One region of the Paenibacillus sp. CB74 genome, then DNA from elsewhere that is predicted to be linked to it. Evidence: a T-box and tRNA genes for the amino acid it is inferred to sense, from the RefSeq annotation. Region 1 holds a T-box; the other holds one or more tRNA genes.
What was found. A T-box is a leader RNA that pairs with one kind of tRNA and senses whether it is charged. The one in region 1 lies ahead of trpS (tryptophan--tRNA ligase), so its partner is inferred to be a tRNA-Trp.
Positions count from the first base shown of each region.

Region 2: it has a tRNA-Trp gene. The T-box ahead of trpS (tryptophan--tRNA ligase) is inferred to sense a tRNA for this amino acid. The anticodon was not compared.

Region 1 is NZ_CM146009.1:4,587,036-4,594,783, forward strand. It holds gene ACX9NY_RS20190 (glutamate-1-semialdehyde 2,1-aminomutase) at 1-650, shown strand, start outside; gene ACX9NY_RS20195 (aminotransferase-like domain-containing protein) at 867-2,252, opposite strand; gene ACX9NY_RS20200 (DMT family transporter) at 2,420-3,355, shown strand; T-box leader at 3,383-3,690, shown strand; gene trpS (tryptophan--tRNA ligase) at 3,831-4,640, shown strand; gene ACX9NY_RS20210 (hypothetical protein) at 4,597-4,824, shown strand; gene ACX9NY_RS20215 (GerAB/ArcD/ProY family transporter) at 4,894-6,000, shown strand; gene ACX9NY_RS20220 (spore germination protein) at 5,981-7,450, shown strand; gene ACX9NY_RS20225 (Ger(x)C family spore germination protein) at 7,447-7,748, shown strand, end outside.
Region 2 is NZ_CM146009.1:6,508,470-6,516,217, forward strand. It holds rRNA gene ACX9NY_RS28635 (16S ribosomal RNA) at 1-1,082, shown strand, start outside; rRNA gene ACX9NY_RS28640 (23S ribosomal RNA) at 1,390-4,316, shown strand; tRNA gene ACX9NY_RS28645 (tRNA-Asn) at 4,385-4,460, shown strand; tRNA gene ACX9NY_RS28650 (tRNA-Ser) at 4,464-4,555, shown strand; tRNA gene ACX9NY_RS28655 (tRNA-Glu) at 4,565-4,636, shown strand; tRNA gene ACX9NY_RS28660 (tRNA-Val) at 4,704-4,779, shown strand; tRNA gene ACX9NY_RS28665 (tRNA-Met) at 4,798-4,871, shown strand; tRNA gene ACX9NY_RS28670 (tRNA-Asp) at 4,897-4,974, shown strand; tRNA gene ACX9NY_RS28675 (tRNA-Phe) at 5,070-5,145, shown strand; tRNA gene ACX9NY_RS28680 (tRNA-Thr) at 5,166-5,241, shown strand; tRNA gene ACX9NY_RS28685 (tRNA-Tyr) at 5,251-5,336, shown strand; tRNA gene ACX9NY_RS28690 (tRNA-Trp) at 5,343-5,416, shown strand; tRNA gene ACX9NY_RS28695 (tRNA-His) at 5,447-5,519, shown strand; tRNA gene ACX9NY_RS28700 (tRNA-Gln) at 5,542-5,616, shown strand; tRNA gene ACX9NY_RS28705 (tRNA-Gly) at 5,621-5,695, shown strand; tRNA gene ACX9NY_RS28710 (tRNA-Cys) at 5,702-5,775, shown strand; tRNA gene ACX9NY_RS28715 (tRNA-Leu) at 5,782-5,860, shown strand; gene ACX9NY_RS28720 (class I SAM-dependent methyltransferase) at 6,025-6,951, shown strand; gene ACX9NY_RS28725 (helix-turn-helix domain-containing protein) at 7,304-7,748, opposite strand, start outside.

The DNA.
Region 1 (7,748 bases):
TCCTGGAAGGTCTCTGTGCCATGACACGCGCCAATGGCTCACTGGTTATCTATGACGAGGTGATTACGGCTTTCCGTTTCCATTACGGTTCCACACAGACGTATGCCGGGCTCGATAATCATGCGGAGATTGAACCGGATCTGACGGCTCTTGGTAAAATTATTGGTGGAGGCCTGCCCATCGGTGCTTACGGCGGACGCAAACACGTTATGGAGCAGGTTGCTCCACTCGGCCCGGCTTATCAAGCGGGAACGATGGCTGGTAACCCTGCATCCATCTCGGCGGGTATCGCATGTCTGGAGGTCCTGCAAGGCGCAGGTGTATACGAGGAGATGGAACGGCTTGCTATCGACCTGACAGCAGGTCTGCAAGCTTCTGCTGACCGTCATGGGATTGCACTGACAATCAACCGGATTCGCGGTGCATTCTCCACCCATTTCTGTGATCACCCGGTGACGAACTACGATCATGCTCAAGACACAGACGGAGAACGGTTCGCTTCCTTCTTCCGCCACATGCTGGACCGTGGCATTAACCTCGCTCCGTCCAAGTACGAAGCTTGGTTCCTGACTACGGCTCATACAGACGAGGATGTTCAGGCTACATTGGAAGCCGCAGAAGCTTCCTTCAAGGCAATGGCTCAGGAATAATCCGAACAATTAATTCTTCAGATGTAATACAAAATAGTTGAGAGACAGCAACTACGAAAAATGGGCGTCCAACAAGTGTTCAACTTGTGCGGACGCCTTTTGTTTGTTTACAAATAGGGGTGATTGTCTAGACAGGGTTAGGGTGAGATGTTATGCAACATCTTCAAGCGTAGCTTATTAATAGGGTGCACTGTTATGATCCTGCCATTACTTAACTTATCTCTGACTGATCTGCAGCTTCAAAATTTCCTCTCGGATCACCTGCATCCCTTCCTCGATTCGCTGCTTCGGCACATTGGAGATGTTCAATCGCAACATCTGATCCTGATGTACCTGATAGGTTCCCTCTGGATAATACCTTTCAGTCGTATCAACGATGACTCCGCGCTTTTGAAGCCGGGATAGCAGAACACGAAGCGGCATATCACCCGCCAAAGGTAACACCGTATGCTCTCCTCCTGTTCGAGGAGCGTCCATAAACGGAGCAAAGTCTGGATAAGCGTCCAGCTGCTCCTGCACCGTGTGCATCCGAGCAGCATAGCGGTTGCGAATCACTTTCCTGTGATGAGCAAACATGCCGCTATGGACATAGATCTCCAGAGCAGCTTGAGACAGGACTGAAGTGTCGATATCAAGCATTTTTTTGTAAGCACCAAAAGATTGAATGAGTGGTAAGGGCAGAACGCCTACACCAATACGCAAGCCTGGAAACAGAATTTTGGAGTAACTCTTCAGATAGATGACCCGGCCTTCCGTATCATAGGACCATAGCGGGTCCTGTTTCGTATTGTCATCCAGATCAGACAGATAATCATCCTCCACCAGATACACATCGTACCGCTGAGCAAGCCGGATCAGTCTCTTCTTCTCCGCAATCGTTAACGATGTACCAATCGGATTGTGAAAGCGTGGCATGACATAGAAAAACTTGATCTCTTCCTCTGCGAACTGACGTTCAAGCGATGCCCAGTCCAGCCCATCTTGGGTACGTCTCACACCAGCAATAGGTACATTTAATCCACCCAATAGGGAAGGCATATTGTGATAGGTCGGTAGTTCAAGCATTACTGTTCTTTTTCCATTGGGAAAAGGCATTAACGCAAGTACAGCCAGCGCCTGTTGCACACCTGATGTGATAAAGAACTGCTCTGTTCTTGCAAAAACCTGATAATCCGCAAACTGCTTCTGCAACAGCAGAATTAGCGAAGGCAATCCCTGATCTGTTCCATACATAAACAACTCTGCCTGTTTCTTCTCCATCGCCTGATCCACGCAATGACGAAAGTCCGCATAAGGGAACACCCGCGGATCCGGAGCAGCCGAAGCGAAGTCCAACGCTCCCTGCCAGTCCATGTCCTGAGCACCTGTCCCGTTCTGTACGGCATAATAGCCGGATTGAGGGATGGCGTACACCAAATGCCGCTGTTCCAACCATTCATATGCACGAATTGCTGTGCTTACACTGCATTGATACTGTTCAGCTATAACTCGCACGGCTGGAAGTCGGATGCCCTTATCTGCCCACTGGCGACGATCCTGCTGCTGCATCTGTTCCTGAATCCATTGCTTTATAGCTTCGGCAATCACTTCATATTTTCTCACCTCATCCACTCCTCTCCTATAACTGTACCGATACAGTTTAACCTTTTATCTATTGTAGCACGATGCACCCGGCAGTATATTGAATAAGGCAAGCACGTGCCTTGAACCTGACATATTTCAGGATGATAAAGATCCTACGCTATGACAAATGTATTGGAGGAGCATTCATGAACACAGCACATACTCGGGGATACGCATATATCGCAGCTGTATTGTACGCGGCTATTATCGGTCTATCTTTTCTATTTGTTAAAATGACGGTCACTGTTGCACATCCCATTGATGTGCTTGCCCATCGATTTGCGCTGTCGCTAATCGTTGTTAGCATTCCTGTCGTTTTGGGTTGGATCCAAATCCGACTGAGCCTTCGTGATCTGTGGCGAATTATTCCACTGGGGCTGTTATCTCCCGTCCTATTTTTTGCCTTTCAAGCCTTTGGACTCGTCTCGTCCAACTCATCGGAAGCGGGTATTATTCAGGCTATGGCCCCTGTTTTCACTCTCATTCTCGCTTCTGTCTTCTTGAAAGAACGAACATCCACCCTGCAGAAGCTATTCCTGCTGCTGTCTGTCGCTGGAGTTGTTTTTATTTTCATGATGCAAGGTAATGGCATGTCTTTGGGTAACCTGAAGGGCATTGCATTATTGCTGTTATCCACGGTGTGTTTTGCAGGTTATGGCGTACTTGCGAGACCATTAACCCAGAAGTACAAACCCATGGAATTAACATGGGTCACGCTGATGGTTGGCTGTGTTGTATTTAACGCAGGCTCCCTGGTCCGACATGCTTCAAGCGGTTCCATGATGGACTACATCAAACCACTGGGAGATGCCTCCTATCTGGGTGCCCTTGCTTATCTGGCCATTCTTTCCACCATGATCTCCACCCTGCTTGCGAGTTATGCCCTGACGCACCTGGAGGCGTCCCAGATGAGTGTATTCAGCAACCTGTCCACACTCATCTCCATCGTAGGAGGTGCATGGATATTGCACGAACCTGTTGGTAGTCATCACTATATTGGTGCATTGTTGATTATCGCAGGTGTGCTTGGCACCAATATGAGCGGTCGCAAACATAGGCTGGTCAGTGGAATCAAAGCGTGATATAATTCTGGAAATTGTAAACATTTGTTATCCGCGATGATGAAGAGAAGTACATATGTCAGGATGCTACAGAGAGCCGGCGGCTGGTGGGAGTCGGTGCATCGGATATGTGGAAATGGGCTTCGGAGTTCCAAGTTGAACAAAGTCTGTATCCTTTCCTAGGAATACACACTTTCAGTAGGCGAGGCGGCATGTCCAGCCGTTATCCATGGACAGGATATCGATAGGCATGGAAGCTCATAAAAGAGCTCCTGGTACCATCCGTATCCCTCAAGTGGGCCGCAACAGAGCGGCCAATGAAGGTGGCACCGCGAGGCACAAGCTTCGTCCTTTATTCTGTTCCCAACCGGGGAATGAGATAAAAGACGAAGCTTTTTTGATTTTTTTGCAGGCTGAAAGGAGGTGATGGTCGTGGAAGACGGCTGGTGGCGACAGCTCAATGTTGAAGAATCACAAAACCAAAGGAGAATAAACCATGAACAAAAACAAAGATATTATTTTGACAGGAGATCGGACTACCGGACAACTTCATCTCGGCCATTACGTAGGCAGCCTGCGCAGTCGGGTACAATTGCAGGAAGAGTACAAAACCTATATTTTACTGGCAGATGTTCAGGCACTCACCACCCACTATGATCAACCTGGCCTGATTGCAGATAGTGTTCATCAAGTCACGCTTGATTACCTCGCCGTAGGCATTGATCCGAACAAAGCTACCCTGTTCATTCAATCCATGATTCCGGAAATTGCGGAATTGACTGTGATCTTCTCCATGTTTGTTACCGTCAATACACTCCGGCATAATCCGACTATCAAGAGCGAAGCACGTGATCGCGGATATACCGACCTGTACTACGGATTTCTCGGATATCCGGTCAGTCAGGCTGCTGATATTGCATTCTGTAAAGCCACCCTTGTTCCAGCAGGGGAAGATCAGATTCCTCACATTGAGACAGCACGAAAATTGGTTCGCCGGTTCAACGAGTTATACGCTCCCATTCTCCCCGAACCCCGCATTTTGACCGGAGAGCGGCTTGGAGGGCTGGATGGCGTTGGTAAGATGAGCAAAAGCATGGGCAATGCGATCTCATTAAATGCAAGTCCTGAGGATGTAAAAGCTAAATTGATCAAGGCCAAGACAGATCCTGCCCGCATCCATCGTTCCGATCCGGGACATCCGGATATCTGCCCTGTTTTTGCCTATCATCAGCTTTTCCGCAAGGAGAACGCAGTCGAAATACATGCCAGTTGTAGTCAAGGCCGGATTGGATGCAAAGGATTGTAAACAGATCGCAGGTGAAGCCATCAATGATCTGCTTGCTCCTTTTCGCGAACGACGTAATTATTATGAACAGCGTGATGATCAAGTGAAAGAGATTCTTATCGAGGGTACCCGTGAGGCCAGAAAAGCGGCCCAGGAAACGATGTTAGAGGTAAGAGATGCCATGGGCATTCGTTATTTCGACTGACGGTATGAAGGGCTTCAAACACGTTAACACTGCTGAGGACAGTCTAATGGGAAAAGGGGACTCTTCAGCATGAAACGAACACAGCCTTCTTTTTTACAAGCCATGATGTTGATCATGTTATCCGTTGGCTTGATCAGCCATGTTCTGATTATTCCTGCCCTTTTGGCTGCGGCCAAAAGGGATTCTTGGATTTCCGTCCTGCTATCGGCCGGACCCTTTCTGATATTCGCGCTAATGCTTGCTTATGTCTCTCGTTTCCTTCAGCATCAAACGCTGCATGATTGGTTAACTTCCCGTCTCGGAAAGCCCCTTGGCATGTTATTTCGAGTTGGTAACAGCCTCTTTTTTCTCAGCGTCATCTACTTCACCCTGCACGATACCACGGCTTGGGCTAAAACGAACTATCTGACCGAAACGCCCGTATTGGTAACCAGTATTGCCCTGATGTCTCTCTGTGCCTACGCTGCTTATAAAGGTATTCGCTCGCTGGCATTTACCGCAGGTTTAGTCCTGCCACTAGTTGTCTTGTTAGGTTTCTATGTTGCTATCGTAAATACGCAATACAAGGACTACAGTCGTCTGTTGCCTGTTCTTGAACATGGATGGCATCCCATTCTTAATGGCATGGTCTACAGTCTTGCAGGCATGTTTGAACTGCTGTTCATCTGGTACATCCAGCCTCATCTCACCAAACGTATACGTGTATGGCAGTATTTGATGCTCGCACTCATTCTTGTAGGACTGACTGTCGGCCCACTCATTGGGGCGATTGTGGAATTCGATCCTTTTGAGGCTGCCAAAATGAGATATCCCGCCTTTGAAGAATGGCGAATTGCCTCTTTGGGCAAATACATTGCCCAGACCGACTTCTTTTCCATCTACCAATGGCTGGCAGGTGCATTCACCCGAATTAGTCTTGCCATGTATATTGTAGTAGAAATATGGAATATTAAGAGCTCTACCAAAAGGCTTATCAGTTGTATCTCGTTGGGTGTCTTCTTTATCCTGACCATGTTGTATCCTCTGGATGATATGACCTTCGAAAAGCTTCTGGTCGAATACATATTCCCGTTCAATCTCATATATCTGAGCGGACTTGCGATTATAGCAACGACGGTTGCCTTTATCCATTCACGCCATCAGAGGAGGAAACATCATGGAGCATCAAAAGATTGACACCACGTCCCATGAAACACTGCTTGCCTCTTTGAAAGAGCAGTTCAATCCATGCGCAGATGTTGTTATTCAGACCTTTCCTGTCAAAGATGAATCCGATCAGCCGGTCATCTTGCTGTATTGCGAAGGGCTTGTCGACGGTAAACAAATCAACCAATTTATTATCCCACGTTTAGAGCGGCACGCCCTAATCATTGAGGAATCACATCCCAAAGAGTTGGGATTAACCTTAAATCCGATTGAGGATATCACCAATTTCAAGAAACTTAATCTGTTGATTTTTAGTGGACAGCTACTGATCATCTTCGATAACGGTGTTCAAGCCTGCAGTCTGGATATTGCTGATATTCCAGGACGCAGTCCAGAAGAATCAGCTATTGAGACCTCAGTTAAAGGCCCTCGCGATGGATTCACCGAAGAACTCACGACCAACATCGCCCTTATTCGCAAACGAATGAAAACATCTTCGATGTGTTACGAGAAATATGTCAAAGGCGGTCGTACTCAAACTGCCATTGGACTACTGTATGTAAAAGATATTATTAATCCAGACATTCTAAAAGAAGCACGACACAATCTGGATCAAATTGAGATTGACGGCATTATAGGTAGCTCCATCATGGAGCGAGCTGTCATGGGAGGGGTTCGGAGCATCTTTCCGCTCACGGATAACACTGAACGTCCTGATTTTGTTGTCGATTCCCTGTTAAATGGACGTTTTGCCGTTCTCATTGAAGGTTCTCCAGTAGCAGTCATCGCGCCAACTACACTTTTCAATCAATTGAAATCTCCTGAAGATAGGAGTACACCCTTTTTCATCGTTACCTTCGAACGAATCTTGCGCATCTCCGGACTGCTGATTGCCTGTTTCTTCCCAGCCTTCTATATTGGGCTGACCAGTTTCAATGTGGAACAGATACCGCTACCGCTCTTGGCTACAATTGCTGGTACTCGAATGGGCCTGCCTATGCCTGTGACACTGGAAGCATTTCTAATGATTTTTATGTTCGAGCTATTCAACGAAGCTGGTCGCAGGTTACCACGTGCATTGGGTCAGACCGTCAGCGTGGTCGGCGGGCTTATCATTGGGGATGCCGCTATTCGCGCAGGGATTACGTCTCCTACCATCATAGTCACGGTAGCCATTTCAGTTATCTCCAGCTATATTCTCGTGAACACCGTGCTGAGCGGAGCTACCGCCCAGGTTCGGATCGGGATGCTTCTCATCTCTTCCATTCTTGGATTATTCGGATTCATGATTGGACTATTCGCCCTGTTGGTTCACCTTGTATCCTTAGAATGTTATGGAGTGTCTTATCTGACGCCCGTCTCTCCCTACATTCCAGGAGATTTCACGCAGGCCGTATCCATGCCACCGTCCATGAATAAAAATAAGCGTCCGGAAGCACTTCACACCCAAGATTCAACTCGTCGGAGAAAACGCCCATGATCCGATGGACGTCCATGACTTGCCTACTTGTGGGGTGCTTGATCCTGCTAACCGGATGCTGGGATTCCAAGGAAGTGCAAAGTATTAACTTCATCACAGCGATAGGAATAGACTATGTGGACAACCAATATATTGCGTATGCCCAATTGATAGACTTCTCGAGCATTGCAAAACAGGAAACGCCAACTTCCCGGGAAACAAGGGACATGTGGATAGGACGAGGCAAGGGTACAACTCTGAGCATGGCTATTAATGACTTGTATGAAACATCACAGCAGCAAACGCTCTGGACTCATGT
Region 2 (7,748 bases), 1.9 Mb from region 1:
AGAGTAACTGCTCTCAAGGTGACGGTACCTGAGAAGAAAGCCCCGGCTAACTACGTGCCAGCAGCCGCGGTAATACGTAGGGGGCAAGCGTTGTCCGGAATTATTGGGCGTAAAGCGCGCGCAGGCGGTCATTTAAGTCTGGTGTTTAATCCCGGGGCTCAACCCCGGATCGCACTGGAAACTGGGTGACTTGAGTGCAGAAGAGGAGAGTGGAATTCCACGTGTAGCGGTGAAATGCGTAGATATGTGGAGGAACACCAGTGGCGAAGGCGACTCTCTGGGCTGTAACTGACGCTGAGGCGCGAAAGCGTGGGGAGCAAACAGGATTAGATACCCTGGTAGTCCACGCCGTAAACGATGAGTGCTAGGTGTTAGGGGTTTCGATACCCTTGGTGCCGAAGTTAACACATTAAGCACTCCGCCTGGGGAGTACGGTCGCAAGACTGAAACTCAAAGGAATTGACGGGGACCCGCACAAGCAGTGGAGTATGTGGTTTAATTCGAAGCAACGCGAAGAACCTTACCAGGTCTTGACATCCCTCTGATCGATGCAGAGATGTATCTTTCCTTCGGGACAGAGGAGACAGGTGGTGCATGGTTGTCGTCAGCTCGTGTCGTGAGATGTTGGGTTAAGTCCCGCAACGAGCGCAACCCTTGATCTTAGTTGCCAGCATTTCGGATGGGCACTCTAAGGTGACTGCCGGTGACAAACCGGAGGAAGGTGGGGATGACGTCAAATCATCATGCCCCTTATGACCTGGGCTACACACGTACTACAATGGCCGGTACAACGGGCTGTGAAGCCGCGAGGTGGAACGAATCCTAAAAAGCCGGTCTCAGTTCGGATTGCAGGCTGCAACTCGCCTGCATGAAGTCGGAATTGCTAGTAATCGCGGATCAGCATGCCGCGGTGAATACGTTCCCGGGTCTTGTACACACCGCCCGTCACACCACGAGAGTTTATAACACCCGAAGTCGGTGGGGTAACCGCAAGGAGCCAGCCGCCGAAGGTGGGATAGATGATTGGGGTGAAGTCGTAACAAGGTAGCCGTATCGGAAGGTGCGGCTGGATCACCTCCTTTCTATGGAGAATCGTTTCCTGTAACGGAAACATTCAAATATGCAGCTCAGCTGCAAACTACTCACTCGTTGCTCAGTTTTGAGAGCTCAAACTCTCAAACAGCTTGCTTTTGCATGGAGATTGTTCTTTGAAAACTAGATATCGAAACGAAAGTAAATGCGAATTAGAACATTCCTTTTTAGCTGAACTTGTGCATAACAAGTTTCAATAAAAACGGTAGATTGCACGTACGATGGTATCGAATGGGAGCGACTTTTGGCTTTGCGCAAGCAAAACAAGGGAAGCGAGCAGTCGAAACCGGAGCACGAGGTTAAGCTACTAAGAGCACACGGAGGATGCCTAGGCGCTAGGAGCCGATGAAGGACGTGGCGAACAACGAAACTGCCTCGGGGAGCTGTAAGCAAGCTTTGATCCGGGGGTGTCCGAATGGGGAAACCCAGCTGGGGTAATTTCCAGTTACTCATAACTGAATACATAGGTTGTGTAGAGGCATACCAGGGGAACTGAAACATCTAAGTACCCTGAGGAAGAGAAAACAATAGTGATTCCGTCAGTAGCGGCGAGCGAACGCGGAGAAGCCCAAACCAGAGAGCTTGCTCTTTGGGGTTGTGGGACGTCTCACATGGAGTTACAAAGGAACCGGTTAAGCGAAGAGGTCTGGAAAGGCCCGCCAAAGAAGGTAAAAGCCCTGTAATTGAAAGTCTGTTCCCTCCGAGACGGATCCCGAGTAGTGCGGGGCACGTGAAACCCCGTATGAATCCGGCAGGACCATCTGCCAAGGCTAAATACTTCCTAGCGACCGATAGTGAAGCAGTACCGTGAGGGAAAGGTGAAAAGCACCCCGGAAGGGGAGTGAAATAGAACCTGAAACCGTGTGCTTACAAAAAGTCAGAGCCCGTTTTAGGGGTGATGGCGTGCCTTTTGTAGAATGAACCGGCGAGTTACGTTCCCGTGCAAGGTTAAGGTGAAGAGCCGGAGCCGCAGCGAAAGCGAGTCTGAATAGGGCGACATAGTACGTGGACGTAGACCCGAAACCGGGTGATCTACCCCTGTCCAGGGTGAAGGTGCGGTAACACGCACTGGAGGCCCGAACCCACGCACGTTGAAAAGTGCGGGGATGAGGTGGGGGTAGCGGAGAAATTCCAATCGAACTCGGAGATAGCTGGTTCTCCCCGAAATAGCTTTAGGGCTAGCCTCGGAAAACAGAGTCGTGGAGGTAGAGCACTGATTGGGTGCGGGGCCCGCAAGGGTTACCAAGCTCAGTCAAACTCCGAATGCCATAGACTTACTTCCGGGAGTCAGACAGTGAGTGCTAAGATCCATTGTCAAAAGGGAAACAGCCCAGACCATCAGCTAAGGTCCCCAAGTGTGTGTTAAGTGGGAAAGGATGTGGAGTTGCACAGACAACCAGGATGTTGGCTTAGAAGCAGCCACCATTGAAAGAGTGCGTAATAGCTCACTGGTCGAGTGACTCTGCGCCGAAAATGTAACGGGGCTAAACACACCACCGAAGCTATGGCTTGATGCTTTGCATCAGGGGTAGGGGAGCGTTGTATAAGGGTTGAAGGTGTACCGTAAGGAGCGCTGGACATTATACAAGTGAGAATGCCGGTATGAGTAACGAAAAGATCAGTGAGAATCTGATCCGCCGAAAGCCTAAGGGTTCCTGAGGAAGGCTCGTCCGCTCAGGGTAAGTCGGGACCTAAGGCGAGGCCGAAAGGCGTAGTCGAAGGACAACAGGTCGAAATTCCTGTACCACCGTAAGCCGTTATGAGCAATGGGGGGACGCAGTAGGGTAGTGACGCGGACTGATGGATGTCCGTCTAAGCAGTAAGGCTGATGTGTAGGCAAATCCGCACATCATTAAGGCTGAGCTGTGATGGGGAGCGAAAATTGTAGTAGCGAAGGTCATGATCTCACACTGCCAAGAAAAGCCTCTAGCCAGGTGAAGGTGCCCGTACCGCAAACCGACACAGGTAGGCGAGAAGAGTATTCTAAGGCGCGCGGAAGAACTCTCGTTAAGGAACTCGGCAAAATGACCCCGTAACTTCGGGAGAAGGGGTGCCCCGGTAGTGTGAATAGCACGAGGGGGCCGCAGTGAAAAGGCCCAAGCGACTGTTTAGCAAAAACACAGGTCTGTGCGAAGCCGTAAGGCGAAGTATACGGGCTGACGCCTGCCCGGTGCTGGAAGGTTAAGGGGAGTGGTTAGGAGCAATCCGAAGCTGTGAACCGAAGCCCCAGTAAACGGCGGCCGTAACTATAACGGTCCTAAGGTAGCGAAATTCCTTGTCAGGTAAATTCTGACCCGCACGAATGGCGTAACGACTTGGGCGCTGTCTCAACGAGAGATCCGGTGAAATTTTAATACCTGTGAAGATGCAGGTTACCCGCGACAAGACGGAAAGACCCCATGGAGCTTTACTGCAGCTTGATATTGAATTTGGGTACGATCTGTACAGGATAGGTGGGAGCCTTTGAAGCGTGAGCGCCAGCTTGCGTGGAGGCAACGTTGGGATACCACCCTGATCGTATCTAGGTTCTAACCTGGTACCGTAATCCGGTGCGGGGACAGTGTCAGGTGGGCAGTTTGACTGGGGCGGTCGCCTCCTAAAGAGTAACGGAGGCGCCCAAAGGTTCCCTCAGAATGGTTGGAAATCATTCGAAGAGTGCAAAGGCATAAGGGAGCTTGACTGCGAGACCTACAAGTCGAGCAGGGACGAAAGTCGGGCTTAGTGATCCGGTGGTACCGCATGGAAGGGCCATCGCTCAACGGATAAAAGCTACCCTGGGGATAACAGGCTTATCTCCCCCAAGAGTCCACATCGACGGGGAGGTTTGGCACCTCGATGTCGGCTCATCGCATCCTGGGGCTGAAGTAGGTCCCAAGGGTTGGGCTGTTCGCCCATTAAAGCGGTACGCGAGCTGGGTTCAGAACGTCGTGAGACAGTTCGGTCCCTATCTGTCGTGGGCGTAGGAAATTTGAGAGGAGCTGTCCTTAGTACGAGAGGACCGGGATGGACGTACCGCTGGTGTACCAGTTGTTCCGCCAGGAGCACCGCTGGGTAGCTATGTACGGACGGGATAAACGCTGAAAGCATCTAAGCGTGAAGCCCCCCTCAAGATGAGATTTCCCAGTATGTAAGACCCCTTGAAGACGACGAGGTAGATAGGCTGGGGGTGGAAGTGCAGCAATGCATGGAGCTGACCAGTACTAATCGGTCGAGGGCTTATCCAAATATGCAAGTTGTAGTTCGCATGTTTCGTTTCGAATCTAGTTTTCAGAGAACGATCTCTGAAGCATATTCCCTGATAGCTCAGTTGGTAGAGCACTCGACTGTTAATCGAGTTGTCACAGGTTCGAGCCCTGTTCGGGGAGCCATATGGAGAGGTGTCCGAGTTGGCCGAAGGAGCACGATTGGAAATCGTGTAGGCGTCACAAGCGTCTCGAGGGTTCGAATCCCTCTCTCTCCGCCATAATAACAAGGCCCGTTGGTCAAGGGGTTAAGACACCTCCCTTTCACGGAGGTAACAGGGGTTCGAATCCCCTACGGGTCATATTAACTTCAAAAAAAGAAGTTGATTTTTACAACAAGATTATGATATGATCATAAATGTGTTGTTCGGAGGCTTAGCTCAGCTGGGAGAGCATCTGCCTTACAAGCAGAGGGTCGGGGGTTCGATCCCCTCAGCCTCCACCATAAGATTTTTAATAACGACGCGGGGTGGAGCAGCCCGGTAGCTCGTCGGGCTCATAACCCGAAGGCCGCAGGTTCAAATCCTGCCCCCGCAATTAACTTTCCTTGTGAAAGTACTATGGAACCGTGGTGTAGTTGGCCTAACATGCCTGCCTGTCACGCAGGAGATCGCGGGTTCGAATCCCGTCGGTTCCGCCATTTAATCTTTACATGAGGCAAACTGTTCACTACATCTGCTGTATGGCACTGATGCCCTATATAAAGTGTAAGGAATTAAGATTAGACTTTATTATGGCTCGGTAGCTCAGTCGGTAGAGCAGAGGACTGAAAATCCTCGTGTCGGCGGTTCGATTCCGTCCCGAGCCACCATTTTCAAAACAATTTAATATGCCGGTGTAGCTCAACTGGTAGAGCAACTGACTTGTAATCAGTAGGTTGGGGGTTCAAGTCCTCTCGCCGGCACCATGTAATCCTGGAGGATTAGCGAAGTGGCCAAACGCATCAGACTGTAAATCTGCTCCCGTACGGGTTCGGTGGTTCGAATCCATCATCCTCCACCAGTTTTTAGGGGCATAGTTTAAAGGTAGAACAACGGTCTCCAAAACCGTTGGTGTGGGTTCAATTCCTGCTGCCCCTGCCAATTAACTTTTAAGAAATTTAACCTTTTGTGGCGATCGTGGCGAAGTGGTTAACGCACCGGTTTGTGGATCCGGCATTCGGGGGTTCAATTCCCCTCGATCGCCCCTTTGTTTTTTTATTTTTTATTGGGGATTAGCCAAGCGGTAAGGCAACGGACTTTGACTCCGTCATGCATAGGTTCAAATCCTATATCCCCAGCCATTATGCGGACGTGGCTCAGCGGTAGAGCATCGCCTTGCCAAGGCGAGGGTCGCGGGTTCGATTCCCGTCGTCCGCTCCAAAATATGGCGCCATAGCCAAGTGGTAAGGCACAGCTCTGCAAAAGCTTTATCCCCAGTTCGAATCTGGGTGGCGCCTCCAGTATATGCCGGCGTGGCGGAATGGCAGACGCGCTCGACTCAAAATCGAGTGGGAAACCGTGGAGGTTCGAGTCCTCTCGCCGGTATATTGAATAGCCCTACATGTTGCTTATGCAATGTGTAGGGCTATTTTGTTTTATACAGATTTTTGTACAGTAAAGAATATTGGACTTTAATAAACATTGACGTATGATTATATTCAGTATATTGTAGATAAGTAAAGTCTTTAATTTAGAGGGAGTGAAGCAAAGTGAATAATGAAAAAAATGTATCGGATACCGATCTGTTATTTAATCTTTCTGTATGGGAAGAGGCATGGAAAAATCGTCCGAGAAGTCCAAAATATAAAAAGAAAAGCGCCCCATTTAATACAGAAGAAGCATTTGAACGATGGGCTAGGGATTATCATGTACAGTCGTACTCTGAAGAAGGGAAGCAACGTTCTGAGCGTATTATGAATTGGATTGAGAATCAAGGTGTGGAGTTCGAGGGATTATCCATTTTGGACATTGGAGCTGCTTCGGGCATATTCACCATTCCTTTTGCAGAGAAGGGAGCAATTGTGACTGCAGTTGAACCATCTGAGTTGCTTGTCTCCCTGATGAAAGAGACGATACCTACAGCTCTTGAATCTAATATCGAAATCGTTAAAGAACGGTATGAGGAAATCTCCATTCAGGATAAAGGCTGGGAGAAGAAATATGACTTTGCATTTGCATCCATGTGTCCGGCAATGTCAGATTGGGAAACGATCGAGCAGGCAATCAACTGTGCCCGGAAGTATGTGTATATAAGCACTATGGCTGGACAGAAGGAACACACATTAATAGATGAACTTAAGGATGTACTGGGGGTAACTTCTACATACAAGGCTGGTGATATGGGATATATTCAACAGTTACTGTATTTAAAAGGTTATTCATACACTATGATCATTACGAGAGAAGTTAACTCATTTGAAGTACCAGTGGAAGAGATTATCGACAAGCTGCCAGAATTGCTTAATACGTATGAGTTACCATCGGATGAAGATTCTCTTAGTCTGGCTGAGAAATACATCCAAGATACATACAAGGATCGTACGGTGATCTTCTCACGTGGAGCAAGGTTCGGGAAGATTCTGATCCAACTTGAACAGCCAAACATGAAAACAGTTCATATTAAGGATAAGCGATAAATCGTATAGGCTTGTTATGTGTACAAGGAGAATCAGCAATCGGGAGAAACAACGTGGTCTAACGTCTGAGATGACGCTAGGAAGACTCACGCTGGCACACAAGAAGATGTATATGTGAAACAGATGAAGTTTGAAGGTAATTTATTACAAGAGAGAGCAGGATCGTTGCTCCCTCTTTTTTTTAATTTCATTAAAACTTAAAGTGCATTGATCCAAGTCCTCGATTACTTGAGCCTATAAAGCTTAATCAATGAACTACATATGGGCTAAAGGAATACTTAAATCCAATATCGAGACCACGGTAAAAACTAAGCCTGAAACTCGACACGAGACACGAAACGAAACACGTAGTTTACTTCCTGCTGCATAGTTCTGCATTCTGCTTACGCTCACGATACTGACCGGGGGTAATTCCTTCATATTTACGAAATGACCGAATGAAATTTTGCGGATTGTTGTACCTAAGTCGCGCTGCGATATCTTTAACGGTTAGATCACTTTCGTCCAGCCATTTCTTAGCGATGTTAAATCGGTACTTGGTTAAATATTCACTAAATGAACAGCCTGTCTCTTTACGAAAAACACTACTTAAGTAGTTGGCATTGTAGTGAAGCTTCAAGGCACACTGCTCAAGCGTCAGATCCTTATCATAATCTTGATGAATCATGGCAATCATTTTCTCTGATATATGCTGATATTGGGCAACCTGTCTCGCTTTAAAAACCTGAATGACGGGCAAGATGACTTGATGGTTAAACCATTCCTCAACTTCAGCAGCGTACTGCAAACGATGAAGC